Regions from separate parts of the Flavobacterium davisii genome, predicted to be linked through region 1. Evidence: riboswitches for the same ligand, from Rfam matches in the RefSeq annotation. Region 1 holds a riboswitch; the other holds the start of a gene.

What was found. A riboswitch is a leader RNA that binds a small molecule or an ion and turns the genes downstream of it on or off. The one in region 1 is predicted to bind cobalamin.
Region 2: another riboswitch for cobalamin. It lies ahead of NAB20_RS14395 (TonB-dependent siderophore receptor); the one in region 1 lies ahead of NAB20_RS12550 (TonB-dependent receptor domain-containing protein).

What each region holds. Positions count from the first base shown of each region.
Region 1 covers NZ_CP097869.1:2,925,964-2,938,846, forward strand. The annotation lists gene cobJ (precorrin-3B C(17)-methyltransferase) at 1-756, opposite strand, end outside; gene cobI (precorrin-2 C(20)-methyltransferase) at 753-1,460, opposite strand; gene NAB20_RS12530 (sirohydrochlorin chelatase) at 1,502-2,440, opposite strand; gene cobA (uroporphyrinogen-III C-methyltransferase) at 2,430-3,218, opposite strand; gene NAB20_RS12540 (SDR family oxidoreductase) at 3,223-4,053, opposite strand; gene NAB20_RS12545 (NAD+ synthetase) at 4,050-4,856, opposite strand; gene NAB20_RS12550 (TonB-dependent receptor domain-containing protein) at 4,875-7,487, opposite strand; cobalamin riboswitch at 7,599-7,802, opposite strand; gene cbiB (adenosylcobinamide-phosphate synthase CbiB) at 7,831-8,781, opposite strand; gene NAB20_RS12560 (histidinol-phosphate transaminase) at 8,766-9,788, opposite strand; gene NAB20_RS12565 (cobyric acid synthase) at 9,785-11,266, opposite strand; gene NAB20_RS12570 (hypothetical protein) at 11,272-12,117, opposite strand; gene NAB20_RS12575 (cobyrinate a,c-diamide synthase) at 12,180-12,883, shown strand, end outside.
Region 2 covers NZ_CP097869.1:3,351,574-3,364,456, forward strand. The annotation lists gene NAB20_RS14360 (peptidase M61) at 1-1,822, shown strand, start outside; gene NAB20_RS14365 (DUF4369 domain-containing protein) at 1,910-2,608, shown strand; gene NAB20_RS14370 (AraC family transcriptional regulator) at 2,682-3,521, shown strand; gene NAB20_RS14375 (YbhB/YbcL family Raf kinase inhibitor-like protein) at 3,782-4,321, shown strand; gene NAB20_RS14380 (DUF4252 domain-containing protein) at 4,486-4,986, opposite strand; gene NAB20_RS14385 (hypothetical protein) at 4,997-5,281, opposite strand; gene NAB20_RS14390 (S41 family peptidase) at 5,307-6,719, shown strand; gene NAB20_RS14395 (TonB-dependent siderophore receptor) at 6,858-8,771, opposite strand; cobalamin riboswitch at 8,840-9,119, opposite strand; gene NAB20_RS14400 (DUF2490 domain-containing protein) at 9,463-10,224, opposite strand; gene cobC (alpha-ribazole phosphatase) at 10,363-10,923, opposite strand; gene NAB20_RS14410 (adenosylcobinamide-GDP ribazoletransferase) at 10,908-11,708, opposite strand; gene cobT (nicotinate-nucleotide--dimethylbenzimidazole phosphoribosyltransferase) at 11,751-12,758, opposite strand; gene NAB20_RS14420 (diphthine--ammonia ligase) at 12,770-12,883, opposite strand, start outside.

The DNA of each region.
Region 1 (12,883 bases):
TTCTTGACCTGTATGGGGTTTTCGAGCTAAATATCCTCTTGGTGTTACTAAGAAATTTTGGAATTGATAGGTTTGTGAATTACCTATCATTACAAGTGAAAACATATCTACTATTTGAGTATCAAATTCCCCTAAAGTAGTTAGGATAATATGTTCATCAGGACGTGTAACTTGACGAATTACAGCAACTGGAGTTGAAGGACTACGATGCTCTAAAAAAATTTCTTTAAAACGATTAAGCTGCCAAAAACGTTTTTTGCTTCTTGGATTATATAATGATGTCACAAAATCACCTTTGGCAGCTGCTTGAATTCTATTTTCTATTGTAGTCCAAGGAGTCATTAAGTCAGATAATGAAATACAACAAAAATCATGTCCCAGAGGGGCTCCTAATTTTCCAGCCGAGGCTATAAATGCGCTGATTCCTGGAATAGTTTGTAGGTCTATTTCTTTATCTGTTTGTGTACTGGCGTATTGGTAAACTAAAGATGCCATGGCATAAATACCTGCATCTCCTGAACTGATTACTACCACCTGTTTTCCTTTTTCACAAATATTAACCGCTAATTCTGCTCGAGCTTCTTCTTCTGTTAGTTCTTTTCCTATACATTCACAATTTTCTTTTAGTAAATGTTCTATAAATTGAAAGTAATAATGATAGCCTATCACCACATCAGCATTAGCCAAAACACTTTGTGCTAAAGGCAAAATATATTCTTGGCTTCCAGGTCCAATACCTACTACGCTTAATTTCATTTTCTTTTTTTTATAATTAACAATGAGAAATAAGGTATTTCTCTGTTTTTAATATCTTCTATATCGGTTGTAATGTATTGTTTGGTAGTACCTAATCGTTCACCATACAAAACTGTTAAATTATTGGATTCTAGAATATTCATTAAATTATGAATTATACTCCGTACTTTAATAAGTACTACTGTTTCATAATCTTTTAGTATCTTTTCTAGCTCATTATCGTTTTTAATTCGGGGGATAATGGCTATTTTTTCGTTTAATATAGCTAAAGGAACTTTATGTTCTGCTGTTCCTAATATAAATGAAGGTAGTCCTGCTATAATTTCAACATTTAGTTCTTTTTTTTGAATGTGTTCTAGTAGATAGGCAAATGTGCTATAAAATAAACTATCTCCTTCGCTTACAAAAGCAATAGTTAATCCTTCATTGTAATCTTTTAGTATAGATTGAAAAGTGGCTAAATAAGTTGCTTCTGCTTGACTTCTATCATCTGACATTTGAAGAAACATTCCTACTAACTTTTTTTCATCTAACTGATGGTATTGCAGAATAGGTAAAGAAAAGCTTGTTGTTTTTCCATTAGCCAATAAAGAGCCTGGATAATAAATTTTATCTGCATTTTGAAGTACTTTTAACCCTTTTAGGGTTATTAATTCGGGATCTCCTGGTCCTAATGAAACGGCATATATTTTTCCTTTCTTCATTGATTATTTCTTTACCAACTTTCTGTCGTTATTTGTTTTATTTAAATTCCTAATATTTTTTTTAAGGTTGTCAAACGGGATTTTTTAGTGACGATTTTATCTTCTTCTTCAAATAGGATTCCTTTTACGGCCAAATGATGGCCTATTTGCTCCTTACCTACTTCGGTTTCAAAACCTATAATTTGCGTTCGATATTTGCATAATTGACAGTTCATATTAGGATTTCCTTCTTCGGCTTCTTTTATACGTTCATCAATTGTTTGCAATAATAATTCATGGCATTCAAAGGAAGCGGTATAAAAATATTCTGTTTTTGAGTCTTTAGCAAATTCTTCAACTTGGGTATATATTTTTTTTAGCAATACTCCTGTGAACAGGAATACTGGTAATACGATAACTCGTTTAAAAGGAAGTGTATCTACTAAAGTTAAACTTTCTTTTAATAATGGTTGAGTTACTCCTATATAAGTAGTAGTTGCAAAACCAAACCCCATGCCTTCCCATAGCATTCGAGTCATTTTTGCTATATCTGAATTAGCATCAGGATCAGCGGTTCCGCGTCCTACGACTAATAAACAGGTATCTTTTCGATCTATAGTTGTTAATTTGGTTTCAACTTTTTCTATTAATTTTTTGGAGAGTTGTAGTATTGAGGGGGTTATTCCAAAATGTTTTCCTAATATAATTTTCAAATCAGGATATTGACTTTGTATGGTATTCATTTCGTAAGGAATGTCATTTTTAGCATGACTTCCAGCAAAAAGAATAGCAGGAATGGCAATTATTTTTCTAACTCCTTTAGTATAAAGACGTTCTACTGCTGCTGCATAAATGGGATGTGAAAATTCTAAAAAACCATAATCTACCTCATAATTAGGATAACGCAGCTTTAAAAGACGTACTAGCTCTTTAAATCCAGTAACGCCTTCTGGATCTCTGCTTCCATGTCCACAAATTAAAATTCCTTTTTTAGTATTCATTTTCTTGTACTATTTTAATTGGATTATGATCTATAGGAAAAGCATATTTTCCTAGTATAAAAACGACAGGCATTGGCACTGTTTTGATTTCTAATTTTTCCTCCATTTCATCTAAAGTTCCACTAAAAATGGTTTCGTCTTCTTGAGATACTTTCGAAATTGCGGATATATATAAGGTTTCATCAGGTGTAATTTTTTTAAAAGTGGTAATTACTTCTTTCAAATTTTTATACCCCATATACATGATAAGTGTAGTTCCTGTTTTTAGCATATTAGCTAATGCCTCTAACTGTTCTAAATCGTATGTAGCGGTATGGCCTGTACAAAACAGAACTGAATTCGTTTTGTTTCGTTCTGTAAGTGGAATATGTTGTGAGTTAGCAGCGGCAATTCCTGCTGTGATTCCAGGAATAACTTCAAAGGGAATATTTTTTTGGGTTAGAAATCGAATTTCTTCTGCTACTCTTCCATAAATAAAGGAATCACCGGACTTTAAACGGACAATTTTTTTTCCTTCTTGAGCATATTTAAAAAATAGCTCATGAATCGTATCTTGACGTTTCATGGCATCTTCTACATCTCCGTATTTTCGACCTACATATATTTTTTTGGCATTAGAGGATGTTAGATCTAGAATTTCTGATGATATTAAATTATCATATAGAATAATATCTGCCTTTTGAATTCTTTTAACGGCTTTTACTGTAAGTAACTCAGGATCTCCTGGACCAGCGCCTACAATACTTATAGTAATTGGTATTTGATATTCTAAATCCATATTTTTATTGTTCATTTAATAAGTCTAACGGATTGGGATACTTAAATGAATAGTTTAATTTTGTTTTGAGTTTATCTGAATTTATAATTTTATAGGATTCATTCGGACTAATAACAAATGTAGGTTTTTCTAAACCTATTTTTTCAGCTGCAAGTTCATAATATTCTTTCCGCTTAGGATGGATGTCGGTACTAGCATTAAATATTTCACCCCAAATTTCTTTAGCTATAATGGTTTGGATAATATTAATACAATCATCTTGATGAATTACGTTTATAGGCGCCTCTCCATTTTCCACTCCTTTTTTGCCTGCTAAAAAACGCCCTGGCATTCGATCATAACCGATTAATCCAGAAAAACGAATTATGGTGGTTTTAAACTGGATTTGATTTAAAAGCATTTTTTCTACTATTAATAAAGCTTTTCCACTATCTTTTTGAGGCATTCGTATTTCTTCTTCTGTTACGATTTCATTTGTATCAGGATAAACAGATGTAGAACTTATAAAAAGTATTTTTTGTATTTTACTTTTTAGTATTTCTGGTATTAATTGTTCAAATTGTTTGGTATGAAATAGAATAATATCAGCTCTTCTCTTAGGTGGAAAATTAATTATCAGAATATCCGAATCTAAAAATTCTGTTATTTCTTGTCCTTCAATATCGGTATCTGTTACTGAAATGAAGTAAGGTAAAATTCCTTTTTGTTTTAATAAAGGAATTTTATCAAGATTTGTAGTAGAGCCTTTTATTTCATAGCCTTTTTTTATTAGACTTTCTGCTAGAGGTAATCCTAACCAACCGCAACCTAATAGACTTATTTTTTGTCTTTTCATTCGCTTTCTGTTATTCTTATTCTTGAACGAAGATACAAATCAAAATAAAGGAAAAGGATAATTCCTAGGAATCCTATACCTATTAAATTATTTTGTAAATCGTTTAATTCTAAATTAGAATTAAAAAGAGTTATTATTTTATAAATGGGAATAATAAAACACATTATGGTTATTAATATGTTTAATTTAAAACGATGTTTTTGAATCTTAGTCCGGTCAAATGTTTTTAATAATTTACTTAATAAGTAGGAATCTATTGTTCCTGTAAACATTAATCCTATGGAAAAGACAACGCCTCCTACTACTGAAAATAACCAATGATGAGTTCCTGAAACGGCTAATCCAAAGGCAGCAATTTGTGATGATGTGTCAAATATAAAACCAAAGATAACTCCTGTTATAAATACTGTAATGGGATGGATACTTTTATCTAAGAATTTAGGTATTAAGTATTTTTTTATATTCAAAGAATAGGTTGTTTCTGACTGTAATAATGTTATTATATTCCTAATTCCCATAGTAAATAGTAAAAACATAGGCAACCAATTAAGTAAGGAATCAACCCAAATAGGGACTTCAAAATTATTTTTCAGATAACTCAATACCAATGCTATTAGTGTAACCATTACACCATGTCCTAAAGTAAATAGGGTTCCAACCCATTTAGACCAAGTATCATTTTTTTCATGTAGTCGATACGTATAATTATCTATTACGGTAATATGGTCTGGATCTAGACCATGTCGTAAACCTAAAATAAATAAAATAAGTAAGGCTGATAAGTTGTTGCTTAATAGTTCCATGAGTTGATAACTTAATTTTTAGAAGAAATAGGAAATGCTTCCTTTTATAAAAAAGGGGGTTCCGGGTGTATTATGAAAATCTGTCACTGCTTCTGTTTCATTTTTCAATCGTGATTTATCATAAAATTGTGCTTCATCCCATTTTACATTAAATATATTTTCAGTAGAAAGGCTCATTTCATATCGTGGTCTAGTATATCTAATAACTAAATCTGTTATGGTATAAGGCTTAGAAAATATAGATCCGTCTTCAACAGCAGGACGTTCTCCCATAAAACGATAGCGTAAACTGGCGTTAATACCATTCTCTAACTTTAAAGTTAAGCCTCCTGTTGAGTTCCATCTAGTATATAAAGGAATCAGATTTTCTTCTTTGGGAGCTTCTTTTAAAAAACTATATGCGTAATTTAAGTTCGTATCTGCCCATAAAAAATCTGTGAATTGGATTTTTAAAGAGGCATCTATCCCGTATTTTCTACTGGAACCTAAGTTTTCAAAGCTTCCATCATCTGAAATAAATTTAAATTCGGAACCACTATCAGTCCACCAAGCTGTAAAATTGAAAATAGATTTTTTGTATAGCTTCATTATAAGGCCTAAATCAAGACTTTGAGACTGCGGAACAGGATTACTGGCAGTGGGATCTTTACTGACTGCTGTATGTGCATAATTGGAATGAAAACCTATACCCCATTTTGTAAATATTGTCAAATTAGAGGTAGGATTAAAATATAATTGTGCCTTTGGGTTAAAACGGTAGACCGCTTTTTTGCCTGAATTATTATCATTTATTTTGTCTTTTAAATAAAAATCGAAAAGCTCATTTCTAAAGCCTAATTTGAGTGACCATTTAGGAGCAAACTGCCAATCTTCGTCTACATATAAACTATAATTAGTAATTGCTACATGATCATTTGCTGCTTTGCTCAAAAACGCTCTTTTTAAGACATAATCTCTCCCTAATCCTAATATATCGGTTCGAGTAACAAACCCGACTTCTGAATATAATTTTGTTGTTCCTACATTATCTAATCTATTATAAACACTTTTTAATCCAAACAAATCTCTTTTTTCCCACTGTAATATTTCATCTCCGTTAATAGGATCGTTCATAAAAAAAGTGAAATTTGAAAACAAGTCGAATATGTTTTTGGAATAATAGAATTGATTTTTCCAAGATTGAGTTTCATTTAACTTTGTATCTAATATTAGATTTGTATTAAGTCTTGAAGCTATTCCTCCTTCAGAATCATCTATAGAACCATATCTAGATAAAGTCCCCTTTTCTATGGCTCTTAAAGGTAATTGTCCAGAAGCATTCCAGCTACTTGAAAAATAGGATCCTGACAATACAAGGGCTGTTTTATTGGTAAGTTGAGCATTGTATCTTCCAAAAAAATTAAATCTTTTAAATTTTAATTTGCTTTCAAAAAAACCATCTGTATAATTGTATTCTGAAGCAAAATAAGCATTATCATTCCACTTAGAAACTAAATGTTTTTGATCTAGCACTTGAAGCATTGCTAAAACTCTTTGGGTATTAAATAAACCTGATTCTAGTTTAATATTATTTTTTTCTAAACGATATTTAGAATTAAATTGAGCTGCTCCTGCTACTGAAAAATCACCAAGACTTGCTTCATAAGGTCCTTTAAAAAAATGAACGTTTCCTATGGTTTCAGGAATCATAAAGTGCATATCTGCATACCCTTGTCCATGTGCATGAGAAGGCAAATTAGCTGGTATTCCATCCATTTGAATAGAAAAATCTGTTCCGTGATCATTATCTGTTCCTCTAACAAAAATTTGTTCTGCTTTTCCTCCACCTGCATGTTGTGCAATAAATAATCCAGGAACTGCTCTCAGTAAATCTTGTCCTGATTTTATTGGTTGTAATTGTAAACTAATTTGATCTATTTTATTTTCTTGCTTTTTGGCAAACGCTGTTGTAATTACTAGTTCTTCTAGATTCATTACATTATGTAATAAGGAAACATTTAGTAATTTTTGTTCGTTCTTTTTAAAATTTATTTTTAAACTAATTGAATCATATCCTATATGAGTAATAATAATCGTTTTTAATCCCTCTGAACTAAATTGTAATGTATATGAGCCATTTTCTTCTGATACGGTACTTTCTCCTGATTCTTTTACTTTAATGGTTGCTCCTACAATTTTTGTTTGATTTGTGGCATCTAAAATAAAACCATGAATCGTACTTTGTGCTTTTATGTTAGAAAAAAAGAATAAGAATGAAAAAATACAAAACCAATTAAATAGTTTTGTGAAAAAATTATTTTTCTTTTTTTTAGGTTCGATTATACTATTTGAAGAAAATAATAGGTCTTTTTTTAACAATATATTTTTTAGAATATGAGTTGTAACTATTCCTCTTGAAGTTTCAATATCTACTTCCTTATACCAAGTATTTTCGGGTTGGATATTTACAACAGGTCCTTTTTTACAAAAACCTTGACATTTAGTTCGAATGGTATGAACTTCATCGTTTAATTCTTGTTCTGTCAGAGTTTTTCGAAGTACTTGAATGTTTTCTTCTGCTCCATTATCTGTACAACAAGTACCATTACATAAATAAATAATTTTTTTAATCTTTGATAGATCCTTTGACATCTTAATTTTTTTTTCGTTAATAATCCCGTTAACTGATTATAAACGACCATAGAAAAAGGACGTGTGAAATAAAGGAAGCATTATATTCACTCATTAGCCTTTACTCCGAAAGCCGCGAATCAATGCAAAGGCAGGTCTTCTGACTTGTTCCAATTATAACGCCTTCCCGTTTTTATTTTGAAATGAAAATAGTGGCTAATTGTTATAATCTTTTTTTAGAACTTACAGCAGCGGGTACTGTTCCAGATTTACACTGGATTCCCTTTTAATTTGTTTTCATTTCTTGAAAACAAAACCATTGCGGTTACGAAAGTACAAAAAACTAAATCATCGTGATACATTATTAAAAAAAATAAAAAATACTACATTTTATTAATAATATAGTTACAATTGAAATTAATGCAACGGCATGATTTATAAAGGATACTTTTTTAAATTCGGAATGCTTAATTATTCGAGTATTTATTCCTATAAATGGTTTTTCAACTAGTTTTCCATAATATATATTAGGTCCTCCAAAACGACAATTCATGATAGCTGCTAAAGCTGATTCTGGATAACCTGAATTAGGGCTTGCGTGTTGGTTTCCAAATTTTAATACAAAAGAAAACAAGTTAGGTTTTCCGCTGATTATAATCATCAAAAAAGCCGTAATTCGAGCTGGCACATAGTTTACTACATCATCTAATCGAGCCGCAAATTTTCCAAAATAAAAATACCTATCGCTTTTATAACCAATCATAGAGTCCAAAGTATTGATCATTTTATAGGTCATCATGAATGGTAATCCTCCGATAGCGTAATAAAAAAGTGGTGCAATTACGCCATCACTCAAGTTTTCAGATAAAGTTTCAAAAACGGCTATTCTTATTTGATTTTCTGAAAGTGTCGTAGTATCTCTTCCTACAATCCAAGATAGTCGTTTTCTTCCTGCTTCTATTCCTTTTTCTTCTAATGTATTAAATACTTCTTTTCCTTCTTGGATTAAACTTTTGTTAGCCAAGCCATAAAAAATGAAAAGACAGGCAAATAGACTATAAAGAATGGGATTAAATTCTAATAAAATATTTGATAAAAAATAAAAAAATAAAAAGACAAAACTACATAATACAAATGTTAGAAAAATTCCTTTTATAAATCGAAATTTTCCTTTATTTAAAAGTTTTTCTCCTAAATAAATTGTCGTACCAAAAAGTCTGATAGGATGTGGTAACCATCTAGGATCTCCTAATAATAAATCTAATAAATAACCTATAACCAAAGGTCCTAAAAAAATAATTAAAGAATGATCCATTGATTAATAGCGTTTATTAAAAGTTGATTTTCTGGTGGTTTTTGAGTAGCTAATCTAAAATATTGTGATGAAAGTCCTTTAAAATTACTGGCATCTCGAATAAGTAATTGATGATTCTTTAGAAGATATTCCTTTAGTTCTGAAGCTGTTTTTATATTTGTTTTACACAAGAAAAAATTAGTTTTTGTTGGATAAACTTCTATATCTTTAATTTGCTGTAAGGTGTTTGCAAATTGAGTAGTATCTGCTATTATTTTTTCTATAGGTAATACAATATTAGAAGCATTTTTAACTATATATTTTCCCGCTTCAATTGCCATAGTGTTTACAGACCAAGGCATTTTAAAGGTTTCTATTGCTTGAATATTTTGTTTTTGACTCATCATATAGCCTAATCGCAAACCGGGTATAGAATATGTTTTAGTTAATGACTTTACTATCAATAAGTTTGAAAAATTAGAAATTTCATCAATCATAGAAATTTTACTTTTTGTAAAGTCTACATAAGCTTCATCTATTACAAACAAGACTTTGGGATTATTTTCTAAAAGAGAATGAAGTATTTTTTTTTCAAAAATAAATCCTGTTGGGTTATTTGGATTACCTAAAAAAACAGCTTGTGTAGAAAAATGATATTTTTCGTGTACATCTGACCATTTTATATAATCTAATGTTATGTCATAGCTAGAACAAGCGTCATTATATTCTGCAAATGATGGTATAATGATGGTGGCTGATTTTTTTTGTAAAAAGTGTGCAATCAAATAAAATGCTTCGGTAGCACCATTCGTTACTAATAGTTGATTTGGTTTTAATTGGTGCCAACTCGCTAATTCCTTTTGTAATGATTCTGCATTGGCTTCAGGATAACTTGTAATTTTATCCCAATGTTGAAAAAGATGTTCTTTTAATCCTTTAGGAGGATCTTCATAAAAAACATTGGAGCTAAAATTTACTTTAATCTTTCCTTTATATAAATAACCATCGTCTCCGTGTCCTAAAATCATGCTTCTTTTTCTTTAAGAACTTTATAAATATAATGAATGTCTATATGATCTCTCAAATGTTGTGCTAACAAATCATATTGTTCTTCTTTAAAAGATTTATAATCAAATATAGTAGTTGTTAAATCTTTTTTTGTTTGTAAAAGTAAATCATTAATTACAATATCATTATCCAATATGCCATGAATATAGGTTCCCCAACATTTATCTGATAGGTAATAGCCATCATTTGTTTTATTATCAAAAGTGTTTAAAGGTGATTTTGTATTTTCTACTGTGGAAACCCCCATGTGTATTTCATAACCTTTGCATATTTCTTGGTATTCTTTAAACTGAAATTGCACTTGCCGAGTTGTTTTTTCTTGTGTAAGAATTGTTTCTATAGGAAGTATTCCTAAACCTGCCATACATTCTATTGTACCTTCAATATGATTAGGATCTTCTATTGTTTGTCCCATCATTTGATAACCACCGCAAATCCCTATCACAATTTTATTATTTTTATAGCTATTTATAATGGCTTTTGCAACGCCATTATTTTTTATATCAATTAAATCTGAAATAGTATTTTTGCTCCCTGGAATAATTATAATATCTGCTTTTTCTATTTCTGAAGGTATTTTACTATAAAATAAATTTACATTTTCATGATGTTCTAGGACATTAAAATCAGTATAATTAGACAGTTTATTCAGTAAAATAACAGCAATATTTATTTTATTTTCTTTAACTAAAGAAGGTTTATTTTGAAGACTAACAGAATCTTCTTCTTCTATGTAAATATCTTTTCTATAAGGTACTATTCCTACGACAGGAATACCACAAAGATCTTCTATTATTTTTTTACCCTCTTCAAAAAGACGTGAATCGCCTCTAAATTTATTAATAATAATTCCTTTTAGTAAAGCTTTTTCCTCAGCTGTTAATAAGGCAACACTTCCATAAACGCTGGCAAATACTCCTCCTCTATCAATATCTGCAATTAAAAAAGTAGACGCATTTGCGTATTTTGCCATCCGCATATTCGTTATATCTCGATGTTTTAGGTTTAGCTCTGAAATACTTCCAGCCCCTTCAAGTACTATAGGATTGTATTTTTCTGATAATCGTTCATAAGCCGCTTGTGCTTCTTTTAATAATTCTTGTTTATCATTTCCCATGAAGTAATCAAAAGCGGATTGATTTCCTAGTGGTTTTCCATTTAAAACAACTTGTGAGCTTTTATCATTAGTAGGTTTTAATAAAATAGGATTCATGTCTGTATTACAATCAATGCCACATGCCTCTGCTTGAACTGCCTGAGCACGACCTATTTCAAGTCCTTCTGGTGTAGCAAAACTGTTGAGTGACATGTTTTGTGATTTAAAAGGAGCTGGAGTGTAGCCATCTTGTTTAAAAATACGGCAAAATCCTGTATTAATAATACTTTTACCTACATCAGAGGCTGTACCAACAAACATTATAGGTTTTAATTTCTGCATAAAATTCATTCAATATAGAGGGTTGTTTTCCAATATTTTGCAACTAAATCTTTAACTTTTAATTCAATTGATTTTAAACGATAGGGATCTATAATTAACCCCATAAATGTTCCACTATGAGCAACAAATAAACCACAATTATTTTCTATAGCAAAATCATGTAACAAACTAAATTTTTTTTTGGGTATTACAGACTGGTTAATAATAGCACTTTTTGTAATACATTTAAAAAAGGTTGAGTAATCTTTGTTTTTAGCACTCTTTTTTAAAGTCAAATAAATATTTTGAAATTCTTCTATTTGATTTTTAGAATATTTTCGGTCTTGGGATGTTTTAATTGTATCAATATTTCGATCTGGATCTGAATCAAAATATAACATAGCATAAGGAATAGAGGCTAAAGTATCTAATATTTCTCCTGTTTTTTGATTAAATAATAAAGAATTTAAATCTAAACAAGGATCTGTAGGATCTATTTTAGAAGCTATTTTATAAAGAAAATGATTTGAATATTGCGTTTTATATAATTCATTTAAAGCTAATAAAATTCCCAATATATCTGTAGAACTAGAAGACAAACCTTTTCCTATTTTAAAATTTCTTTCTTGCTTAAAATAAATTGTATCAACAGGTGTATTTCCTTTTTTTTTTATGAGTGAATGAAATAATTCTAATGCTTTTGCAGATTTAGCGCCTAATTTTGTTTCTTCTTCAATAGGTTCTGTACTTACAATAGTCGTTGTTTTGAATAGTTTAGAAGACTTATTGCTTACTAAAAATGGTTGATTTTTATCAAAATTCCCTTGAAGGAGTTCTCCCACTTTAGCGTAAGTAGTAATCTTAATTGTCATTTTATTTTTCTTTATAGATTTACAAAGATAAAAATTGGGAATTGATTTTTATCTTTGAAATTATGAAACCTCAATTTCTCATAGCAGCTCCATCTAGTAACTCTGGAAAGACAACCATTACTCTAGGGTTATTACGATTATTAAAAAATAAAGGATATAATGTACAAGCGTTTAAATGCGGTCCTGATTATATTGATACTAAACATCATACGAAAGCCGCAGGTCAGCCAAGCATTAATTTAGATACTTATATGATGAATGAACATCATGTCAAAACATTGTATCACAAATATAGTCAGGAAGCGGATATTTCTATTATAGAGGGTGTAATGGGGCTTTTTGATGGAGCAAACCGCATGCAAGGAAGTAGTGCTGAAATTGCTATTTTATTAGATATACCCGTCATTTTAGTTGTTAATGCTAAATCTATGGCTTACAGCATAGCACCATTATTATTTGGACTTAAAAATTTTAACCCAAATATAAAAATTGCAGGTGTTATCTTTAATTTTGTTAATACTGAAAGTCATTATTCGTTCCTAAAGGATGCTTGCAATGATGTAGGAATTGATGCGTTAGGCTATCTCCCTTCTAATCCTGAAATAAACATTCCTTCACGTCATCTGGGACTGTTCATATCTCCTGAAAATGATTATGAATTAATAATTGAAAATGCGGCAAAACACTTAGCTCAATTTATTGATATAAGTCGAATTTTATCAATCGGCGAAACGTCTCAATCTAATTACGAAAAAACTATTTATAC
Region 2 (12,883 bases), 430 kb from region 1:
ATTTCTTTCTTTTAATTCTAAAGCAACTCCTTTAAAAGATTCTAAAAATCCAGAAGTAAATGTTACAATTGATTTAAACACAATACAAGACGACAAAGTCATGGTTACAGTAGTTCCTACACCGTCTAAAGAAGATGTTATTATTTTTAGCATCCCTAAAACAGTACCCGGAACCTACTCATTAGACAACTATGGTCGTTTTATTGAAAAAATAAAAGCCTATACTAATAAAGGGGAAAATTTACCTTTAGCTAAACTAGATGAAAACACATACCGCATTACAGGTGCTAAAAAATTAGCTAAAATAACTTACTGGGTAAATGACACCTACGATACAGAACAAGTTGGCGGTATAGGAGGTGACGATGTTTTTTCGCCAGCAGGAACAAACATAGACTCTAACTGCTTTGTTTTAAATACACATGGTTTTATTGGGTATTTTAGTGATAAAAAAGAAGTTCCTTATACGCTCACGGTTCTACACCCTGAGCATCTATATGGCGCTACTTCACTCACAGATAACAACTCTAGCAATCAAATAGATGTTTTCAAAACAAATAGATATGCTACTCTTATAGATCATCCCATAATGTATACAAAACCAGACATTGTTACTTTTAAGGTAGATGATATGGATATTCTCATTAGCCTCTATTCTCCAACAGGAAAATACAAAGCAGCTGATTTAGCTCCTAATATGGAGAAAATGATGAAAGCCCAAAAAAAGTTTTTAGGTCCTATAAATAATACAAAAAAATATTCTGTATTAATCTACCTTACTGATGTACAAAAACAGGATGCAAAAGGTTTTGGCGCTTTAGAACACACTACTTCTACAACAGTTGTAATGCCTGAAATGATGCCTTCTGACCAAATGGATGAACAATTAAAAGACATTGTTTCTCATGAATTTTTCCATATCGTAAGTCCATTGGGCATTCATGCTGAAGAAATTCATTATTTTGATTTTAATGAGCCTAAAATGTCTAAACATTTGTGGATGTATGAAGGTATAACGGAATATTTTGCGAATCTTTTTCAAATTAACCAAGGATTAATTAATGAGGAGGAGTTCTACAACCGTATGACTGACAAGATTAGACAAGCAGCCAATATGGATGATACAATTCCTTTTACTAAAATGAGTGCCAATGTATTAACAAAACCTTACAAAGATCAGTATCTTAATGTATATCAAAAGGGTGCTTTAATAGGCATGTGTTTAGATATTCTTATTCGCGAAAAAAGCAATGGTCAGCGTGGTGTATTAGATCTAATGCAAAAATTAAATAATGAATATGGTATTAATAAGCCATTTAAAGATGAAGCTCTTTTTGATAAGATTATAGCACTTACTTATCCAGAAGTGGGTGATTTCTTAAAAACTTACGTAGATGGACCAACTCCTATACCTTATGATAAGTTTTTTGCCAAAATGGGCATTACACAGGCACAAACTAAAGTACCTGGAAATGTTTTTATAAAAGACCAAACACCTTATATAACAGTTAACCAAGAAACGAAAGAAATAGTTATTATTCCTGGAATAGAACTTCCTGAATTTTATTCAAATTTAGGACTAAAAGGAGGTGATTACATCTTGGCTATAAATGATAAAAACTACAACTTAGACAATATTTATGATATGATCATGACAAGTCAGAGTTGGAAGGAAAATGAGAAAATTTCTATTAAAATAAAGAGAGATCAAAAAGAAATAATTTTAAAAGGAAATATAAAACTTCCTTTTGAAGATGTAACAACTTATAAAGCCACAGACGATAATAAAAAAGCTTTAAAAGAAGCTTGGCTAAAAGGATAAATCATATTTATTTTTCGTTTAAATCCTCAAAATACAGTTGAATTTTGAGGATTTTTTTTATTACATTGCGAGAAATTTATAATAAATATGTATAAAAAAATCATCATAGCAGTTTCATTTATATTTTTTTCTTCATGTACAGACAAAACACCTGTAAAAGATGAGGTAATAGTAACAGGAAATATAAGGGGATTAAAAAAAGGAAAATTATACATTCAAAAAGTAGAGGACAGTACTTTAGTTGCTTTAGATACTATTGAATTAAATGGCTCGTCTAATTTTGAAAGTTCTATTAAATTAGATTCTCCCGAAATGCTATATTTATTTGTAGATAGAGGACAAACTAACTCATTAGATAATAATCTATTATTTTTTGCTGAACCTGGAAAAATAAATATTGACACAGACCTTGAATTCTTTTTTGCTAATGCCAAAATTACAGGCTCTAAAAATCATGATCTTTATAAAGAATATAAAGACATCATTTCTAAATTTAACGAACAACAACTTCAATTACTCCAAGCTAAAATATTGGGTAATAAAGGCAATAAAAACTATAGCGCATCAGATAATCAAAACAAGCAAGACCAACTATTAAAAAGGAAATATTTATATTCTGCTAATTTTGCACTTACCCATGCGGATCATGAAATTGCTCCCTATATAGCTCTTACGGATATTTATGATATGCAGCCCAAATTTTTAGTAGAAATACAAAAAAAGATGTCACCAGATGTAGCCAATTCTAAATACGGCAAAAAATTCACCAACTACTTAAAGAAATAAAAATAATACGAACGACAATTAACTCCTTTAATTGTCGTTTTTCATTTAGATTCTTATTATCAAATGCTACTTAATGAATACACAACCCGTTAATTTACCCTTTGATCTTTTTCAGGATAACCATTTTGACTGTGCCGTTTATTTTTATAATGCGCAACAATCCAGCAAAAACATACCTGTTACCTTTACCCATAATGTTCTTTGTCTTTTATTAAGTGGCCATAAGGAAGTCATTAGTAATCAAAACAACATTTCTATACAAAACAATCAATTTTTTTTGTTGCAATCTGGAAATAGTTTAATGACGGAACGTCTGATAGGAGAATCGGGGTATAATAGTATTCTTTTTTTCTTTTCTGATCATTTTTTAAATGATTTTTTATCAAAAAAACAAATTCATTTAAAAAAAACAAATGATTTAAGCCAAACGGTACTAGATCTTCACAAAGATCCTTATGTTAGTTTATTTGAAAAATCAGTTCTTTTATTAAAAAATGATTTTAATCAATCATCCCTCCTTACCTATATAAAACTGGAAGAAATTCTATTATATTTATTACATAAAGAATCTGACCGAATTATTAATTTTTTCCAAAACACATTAAGTCGCAATAAAAATAAATCAATAAAAGATATTGTTCAGCAGTATGAGAATAATCATTTAACTGTTGAGGAACTTGCTTTTTTATCTAATATGAGTATTTCTAGTTTTAAAAGAAAGTTTGCAGAAATTTATCAAATTTCTCCAAAAAAGTACTTTATTTCAAAAAGAATGGAAAAAGCACGTAACGAATTAATTCTAAACAAAAGGCCTTCTGACATTTACCATGAATTAGGCTATGAAAATTTATCGGCATTTAGCAATGAGTTCAAAAAATATTATGGTGTATCACCTAAAAATTTTAAAGATTAAATCTGGATTACACGATAGACTTTGTAATGAAGGTGAGAAGAACTAAGAAAATAAGCACACCCATTTTTCACAGGAAATATAGACGCATTAATTTCAACAACTTAATACGGAATCTATTACTTCAATATTTCCTTTTATTCGTAATAAAATTCTAACGCGGAATCTGGATTAAAATGAACTAACAAAACATCTTTTTGAACTTTTAGCGTAATGATAGTACCCAACTTCGTTATAAATTTGCATTATAAAATAGTCTAAAAATGAAAAGAATTTTAACTCTACTTGCTTTTATTTCAGTTTTTACAGCAAGTGCACAAACTTTTACTTTAAAAAGTAATGATTTAGGTGGTCAAGCAACTATGAAACAAGTTTTTAATGGTTTTGGTTGTACAGGCGAAAATATGTCTCCTCAATTATTTTGGGAAAATGCACCAAAGGACACTAAAAGCTTTGCCATTACAATACACGATGAAAATGCACCTACAGGAAGTGGATGGTGGCATTGGCTTGCGTTTGACATTCCTGCTACGACTAAAGAATTAAAAACGGGAGCTGGAGATGTTACTAAAAACTTAATGCCTACTGGTACAATACAGAGTATTACTGATTTTGGAAAATCTGGTTACGGAGGTCCTTGTCCTCCTGAAGGTCATGGTTTTCATAAATACACTATTACTGTTTACGCATTAAAAACAGATAAATTAGGTTTAGACAAAAATGCTAGTCCTGCACTAGTGGGTTATTACTTAAATGGTAATACTCTTGAAAAAGCTTCTATTATTATGTATTACAAAAGATAATTCAAAAATACGATTCTTAAAAAAAGTGGTTGTCCAAACCATACTTCAACCAAAAGTAGACTGATTTTTTATTCAGACGATAAAAATTACATGATGCTGGATTTTATTTTTCCACAGAAAAAAGGCTACTAATATTATGATATTTCTTTTTGGGCAACCTCTTTTTATTTCTTAGTAGCTTTATTCAATTCTTCACCTCCTGGTAAATTCATTCGTTTAGTTAAAAGCGAAATTTCACTTAATGAAAAATTTCCCGTTAAAAACATCAAAACGGTTTCTTTTCCTTCCATAAAAAGTAATAACTCTGACACATTGGTACTTCCTGAAATCATTTTGGCATATATTTTGGCATTTCTCCCATTTTCATTTATACGTATCAACTCTTCTAATTTATCTCCATATTGATCTACACTAGTACGCATATCAGAAGTTGTTTTAGGATGCGTTGTTTTGAATACTTTTAAATAATCTAATTTTTTAATTAAATTTAAATAAGCTTGATCTTCTTTTGTTTCCATCTTGACTTTACTCATTAACTCAAACATCTTGTCATTTACAACAACAGAAGAGACATTGCTATTGCCTTCAAATCTATCAAAAGGGGTTTGCGCTATACTCACATAAGACGAAAGCATTCCTAAAAGGAACATTATTATTTTTTTCATTTTTATTGCTTTATTTTTTTTGAATAGTTTGCTTATGTTCTTTTAATCTCTGAGCATTTTTCATGCCAGAGTTCAATTGAATTGACATCAAATACAAGGCTTTTTGTGTTTCCTTATAAGCTTCTTCAGGGGATTGATAGGTTCCTAAGAAAGTTTTTTCCTTCTTTATATTCTGTGTTTTAAACCAATAATAGTAACTCCCAAACGCTACCGAACCAACTATAAATGTTAAAAACCAAAATAAATTTCGATTTTTTATTTTTTCTTTACGCATTTGATCTAATTTTAAGCTCATAAATTTACATCATATCTTTTTATAAATGAAAAAAAATATAATCCAGCTTTTCATCATTCTAACAGTTGGCACACTGTTTAGCTGTAATGATTTAGATGATCAACCTCAATATAGTGAGTTAGATGCTCATAATTTTATTTGGAAGGGTTTGAACAAATATTATTATTATCAAGAAAATGTAGCAAATTTGCGTGATGATCGTTTTGGTTCTCAAAACGATCTTAATTCTTTTTTGAATACTTTTTCAAAACCTGAAGCTTTATTTGAAAATTTAATTTACGATCGAAAAAACGTCGATAAATTTAGTTTTATATCTTCTAATTATACTATATTAGAACAGCTTCTTTCTGGAACGAATGATAGTAATGGTATGGAGTATGGGATTAGTCCTAAGAATGGTAGTAAAACTGAAGTTTTTGGCTGGGTAAAATACATCATGTCTAATAGTGATGCTAGTACAAAAGATCTAAAACGAGGAGATCTTTTTTATGCCGTTAATGATATACCCCTTACTCGTAGTAATTATCGTGAATTGTTATCTAAAACAAATTACACTTTAAATTTAGCATCGTATGATGGAGGTGCTATTACATCTAATGGAAAAACAGTAGCATTAACTAAAAAGGCGTATTCTGAAAATCCTGTTTATATTACCAATATAATAGAGGAAGGAAATAAAAAAGTGGGCTATTTAATGTATAATGGTTTTTATACATATTATGAACCGCAATTAAATGAAGCATTTGGTAAATTAAAAGCAGCTGGAATAACTGATTTAGTACTAGATTTACGTTATAATTCAGGAGGATCGGTAGCAACCGCTACTCGTTTAGCCAGTATGATTACAGGACAATTTGAAGATCAAATTTTTGCTAAAGAACAATGGAACTCTAAGATCAATAGTAAAATAGATCCTAATAGGTTATTAAATAAATTTACCTCACAATTAAAAAATGGTACTTCTATTAATTCATTAAATTTAAATAAAGTATATATCTTAACAACGGGCAATACCGCCTCTGCTAGTGAATTAATCATTAACTGTCTAAAGCCTTACATTCAGGTAATTCAAATAGGGACTACTACTACAGGCAAAAATGTGGGGTCTATTACAATGTATGACTCACCAGACTACACAAAACGAAATTTGAATCCAACGCATAGATATGCTATGCAATTAATTGTTTTAAAAATTGTTAATAAAGTAGGTTTTGGAGATTATGAAGCGGGTATTACGCCCGATGCGACTAATATATTAATGGAAGACATAAGTAATCTAGGTATTTTAGGGAACAGCTCTGAACCTTATTTAGCTAAGGTAATGAGCTTAATTAAATCTGGTAATAGAATTGGTATTCAAAAACCTCAATTTAAAATTGGCAATGAAATTATGGATCTTTCTAAACGTGATTTAAAATATGAAATGTATATAGATTAAACAACGCTCTATAACTACAAAATTATTTTTTATTCAAAAGTAAGGAGAAATCACAAAATAACGATAATGTGATTTCTCCTATTTATTGAAGTAATGAACTTATGAATATTATTATTTCTTAAGCCTTGACCGTTTTAATTAAAACTGAAAATTCATTCCGATTTTAAAGTTTCTTCCTCTTGTATTATATCCCATTGCTTCTATAAACTCCTCATTTAATAAGTTTTGAACGGATCCAAAAACATTCAAATGGTTTGATAATTTTACTTTTAAATTAGTGTGAAATAATTTATAAGCAGCAACAGATGTATCTGTTGCTTTAAAGGTAAAGGAGTTGTAATATGACACATTTCTAAAGTCTACAAACTGGAATTGAGCATCCCATGTGATAGATTTCGTAAACTCAACTGATACCCCCGCATTTACTCTATGTTTTGCAACGGATTTTGCAATGGCTTCATCATTTTCTACAAAAGTATAATTACCTGTTAGGCTTACTTTTTCTATAGGTTTTATCATTATATTGGATTCAATCCCTTTTGACTTATTGATTCCTTCTATATTTTCATATTGCCATCCTACATTTGAGGCCTTCTTTTTAAAACCAATTGAATTATTTTCTTCTCTATAAAATCCAACTGCTGAAATTTTTAATTTTTGATTTAAAAAACTTTTTTCAAAACCAGTTTCAATAGTAGCATTTTCTTGTGGGCTTAAATCTTTATTTCCATACTCAGAATATACTTGATATAATGTTGGTGCTACTACTGCTCCTCCTATTGATCCATATAATTTTAAATTGATTTTTTCAAAATTAAAGCTTGGATTAATATTAAGGATGATATAATCTTTATAGACACTGTGTTTTAAATAACGAGCTCCTGCATTTACATTTAATCCAAACTTGGTATTTAATACTGCTGTAATATAAGGATCTAACATAGTGTATTTAGCGTCTTGATTATAAATATTAACATAAGGAGTAGCTTGAAGCATATCAAAATATTGAAATTGAACCCCTGTAATAAAAGCTAAAGAGTTTCCTATATTGTATTTATTAAAAACGTCAACATTTATATTTCGTGATTTAGAAAAAGATTCAGTATAATTATTTAATGAAACTCCTGATAATCTTTTTTGTTCATAAAAGCCGAAAGAAGAATTTATTTTCAACTCTCCTTTTTCATATTTCATTGAAGGAGAAAAGCCTCCTCTAAACTGTTCTCCTATTAAAGTATTTACTTCATTATCTACAAAGGCACCTGTATCATAGGCAAATCTTAAGCGATCATAGTTAGCAAAAAAATTCAGCTTAATTTCTTTATTTATAACTACTCCTAATTGCTGATTAAGATTAACTCTTGAAAATTTGTCTTTTTCAAAATTATCTCCTTTTGCTTCACTAATGCCCGTTATTTCTGTACTATTTAGAGCGGTTAAAAAAGACATTTTTCCTTTTGTTCCGTTCAATGAAAAACCTTGATTATATTCTTCTGGTTTATATTTTTTAGTGGTTGCTAAGTTTTGCGTTCCTACATTAAAATAAGCTGTTCCTATAACTCCTTTGTCAGTTGCTTTTTTTAATGTAATATTAATAACTGCTGTGGCTGCATTAGCACCGTATAATACAGAGGAAGCTCCTTTAAGTACTTCTATGCTTTCAACTTGTTCTACTGGTAATAATCGTAAATCATACGTTGTTGAAATACTGGATGCGTCTACTACGGGATTGCCATCTATTAGGATTAAAACTTGTTTTGTGGTTCCTCCCCTAACGAACAATTCTAAATTTTTACCTACTCCACTCTGATTTCCTACAACTTCAAATCCGGCTAACTGGCTTAATATGGTAGCAACACTTTGTCCTTTTCTTTGTTCTAAATCTTTTGATGTAATTTTTTCAATCGTTCTTCCTGTTTTTGTTTTGTTTTGCTGAAATTTAGTCTCTGATACGACTATTTCTTCTATTTTTTTTGATTCTTGCTTTTGTGCAAAAGCAGTACCACCATACATACACGTTAAAACGCTTGCTAATAAAATGTTTTTTTTCATTTTAATTCTTTAAATGCGGAAAAAAAGACAGAATTTACCCATTCCCAAACTTTTTTTCCCGAAAGTTTGTTAATAAAATAAACTTAGGCAGGTCTCCTGGCTTGCGTCTTGTAATTAACCTTCCCGTATTAAATTATCAACAGTGGTTGTAGATTCTTACAAGCTTAATAGCTTACAGTTGCGGGTACAGCTCAGGTTTTGATCTTTGATTTTTTATTTTAGAGATTAGACTTCAGGAATATGATTCCTTTTCTGTTAATCTTCAAATAATACTTCTATAATCTCACTCTGATTCCCTTTTAAGCTGACTTTACACAAAAGTCGAGCACCATAAATTCACGGGCAAATTTAGTACATCTTTTGAAAAAAATAAAAAAAACACACACAAACAGATTCTTTTATTAAAAATTTCTCAACACAAAGATTCATAATCTCTAGATATTTCAAAGTTCAGTATATGATATTAGATTTATTTCATATCAAATTATGCGTTATACTTTGTAATGAGGATGAAAAGGGGAAAGAGGATAAAAATACAAGGATTTTTTTAAGCTCAACCTAATATGTTTATCCATAATCAATTTGTAATACTTAATCTGTTTTGAACAAATTTGAATAAAAAAAGCCACAACTATTATGTTGCAGCTTTTTTATTACTTAAAACAAAGATCTTATTATAAAACTTTTAAAATTATTTTTTCTTTGACCAATCTAAGTTCGTTATATAAGAAATCCTTAGCGTGGGATTATTTTCTTGTATGGTGTTGGGTACATTCCATAAATTTTGATGAATGTAACTTAATTGAATTTGATGTTGAGGGTTTAAATTATATCCTAAACCTGCAATTACTCTATTTTGTTGTACAAATGTTTTTGCTGCTTTTACTCCTATATTCATAAATATTTCGTCACCTAAAAAAGCAAACAATTGAGGTTTATCTTCTTTTTTAGTTAAGGTATAATTTACTAAATACATGTATCGTAAACGATTTCTATAATCTCTGCTCGTTATAGCAAAATCTCCTGCTTCATTTTTAGTAGCAACTCCTACCCAACGGCTTTCATCACGTAAACGATGGGTAAATCTAAAATTATCTTTAGCGCAACTATAAACACCTTGAATCCAAACATTATCTTCTGGTGTTACTACTCTATTTAAAGGAACATCTCCGTAGACAAAAAATTCATGGTGTGTATAACCTACACTAGCACTCATTTCTTTTGTAAACTGATAATCTACCGATGGACGGATGAAATACTGTTGTTTTTGATCAAAACCATTTGCAAATATCAAAGATCCTTCAAGTGTTAAAGAAAGGTTTTTATTTAGTTTGTTCTTTCCTAAATAATGTAACCAAATATCATTATTATGATTTATTACCTGACCTAATATGTTATTATAAAAAGACAATAACACAACTAAAAACAACGGGAATTTAATACTCTTTTTCATTTTTCTTGTTTAAGGGAGCGCAAAGGTACAATAAAAAACAAGAAAACAAATAAATCTCACATGTTTTTAAATATTTATCAGTCTGTGTTTAAAAAAAACAAAAAAAATGCTTCTCAAAGCAATTAACTAATTATTAACTTATTCATTTAAATCATCCTTCCTTATACTCTTTTTTAATGAAAGTATTTTTACTTCTCCAAAATCTACTTTGTTTGAAAAAGCTTCTGTAAGAGGTTTATTTTCTAAATAACAAATTAAGCTTCTTATGACACCTGCATGCGTAAAAATAACTAATGGTTGTTCTAATGATTGCTTATTTAGGTTTTCCCAAAATTCAATTACTCTTTCATACAAAATTTGAAAAGATTCCCCCATAGGAACTGAAATATTTACAAAATCTGACATCCAAGGAGTTCGTTCTTCTTCAGGTATTACATCCCAATTTTGTAGCTCCCATTTTCCAAAATTCATTTCTTTTAATCGGTCGTCTAATGTTATCTCTTCTTTTAAAAAACAATATTCAGCCAATTCTACACAGCGTGTTAAAGGACTACTATACACCAATGCTTTTACTGGTAATTGTTTTTTTATTTCCTGAAATTGCTCTAAAAAATTAGGTGCTAAGTTTACATCACTTTGTCCATAACAAACTCCTTTAGGACAAATGGTTTCTGTATGACGTACTAAATAAATTTGCATATTGTGAGAAAAGATAAAAGGGTTACTACTTCACTTATCTGCTCTAAAGCTCCTAAACAATCGCCTGTGTATCCTCCAATCCATTTAGTAAAATAGCGTCCCATATACAAGCGTGTGAGAAGCAAAAGGGGAAGTGTTAATAAAAAAAATGGATTGTATATAAAAGACATACATGCTAATGGTAATATCCCAAATAAAAGGACTCCTATTACTTCATATTGACTAAATGTTTTGGCTATAGGTTTACTTTTACTTAATTCATCTTCTCTTACATACGGTAACGTAAAGGAAAGTGAAATGGCATTCGCTCTGCTTATACTATGGTAGGTAATGAATAAAAGACTTGCATAAATATAAGGGTTCCAAGAAGCATCAGGTATTTTATTTATTATTTCAAAGAGGAGTAAAAATTTGGTTAGTAATAATAGTACAACACCTATGGTACCATAGGCTCCTATTGCACTATCTTTCATTATTTTTAATATTTTTTCTTTGGTCCAACCTCCTCCAAAACCATCGCAAACATCAGCAAACCCATCTTCATGAAAGGCTCCGGTAGTTAACACTCCAGCTATCATTGAAAAAATAATAGCAATGAATGATGAAAAAAGATAATGAGCTCCTAAAAATACTAAATAAGAAATACTTCCTACTAGCCAGCCTATTAATGGAAAATAACGTGTTGCTTTATTTAAATAAGTAGAATCATGATTAATATGTTTTGGACACGGAATACGTGTATAAAACATTAATGCTGTAAAAAATATATCCCGTTGTTTTTTCATTTTTATAAAAATTCTAGGTTGTAAATGATAAACGAATCTCATTTAAATACTCTCACTCACGCCTGCTTCTTCAAAACTTGCCATCTGATTTAAGAAATTTACAGCACTTTGTATAATAGGAAAAGCAAGTGCTACTCCTGTTCCTTCCCCTAGTCGTAATTCTAAATCCAATAATGCTTTTACATTCAAATGGTTTAATAAAGCTTTATGTGCTTTTTCTTGTGAACAATGACAAAATAGGGTATTCTTAAGTATTTTGGGTTGGTAGGTATAGGCGACTAAAAAAGCTACTGAACTAATAAATCCGTCTACTAAAATTAGCATATTGTTTTCAAAGGCTTGGAGTATTCCTCCTGCCATTTGATAAATTTCAAACCCCCCAAAATGGGCTAATTTTTCATCTAATACTTCTGATGTTTTATATTTTTCTAAAGCTGATTTTAAAATACTTATTTTTTTATCTAAAGCTTCATTAACTACTCCTGTACCACTGCCTACACAATCTTGAATTGGGATTTTTGTTAAAATACTCATTAATATAGAAGAAGTGGCTGTATTTCCTATTCCCATTTCTCCAAAGCCAACACAATTAGAGCCTTTTTCGTATATTTCTTGTACAATTTGTTTTCCTTTTTGTAAGCAGTCTTTAAGCTGATCTACTGACATAGCGGCTTGTTCTAAAAAGGATTTCGTTCCTTTTCCTACTTTTTGATGTATTATGGGTAATGAATCATCAAAATCAAAATTAACTCCTGCGTCAATTACTTTTAAGGTTAGTCCATTTTGTTTTGAAAACACGTTAATTGCGGCTCCACCATTTACAAAATTCAAAACCATTTGAGGGGTTACTTCTGCTGGATAAGCACTTACTCCTTCTTTTGCTATACCATGATCCGCTGCAAAGACTAAAATATGTGGGTTTCGTATTTCAGGTGTAAGCGTATTAAAAACTTGTCCTATTTGCAACGCTATTTTTTCTAATTGACCTAAAGATCCTAAAGGTTTTGTTTTAAAATCAATTTTGTGTTGTAATTTTTCTATTAAACTCATTATTTCTTATATTATTCTTCCCAAACTAAAAAACAATAGTTTTGGTAAATTTCTTTTTTATATTTAGGCAATATAATGGGGGTATCAAACAGCGGACAATTGATTACGACGGTATGAAATTCTCC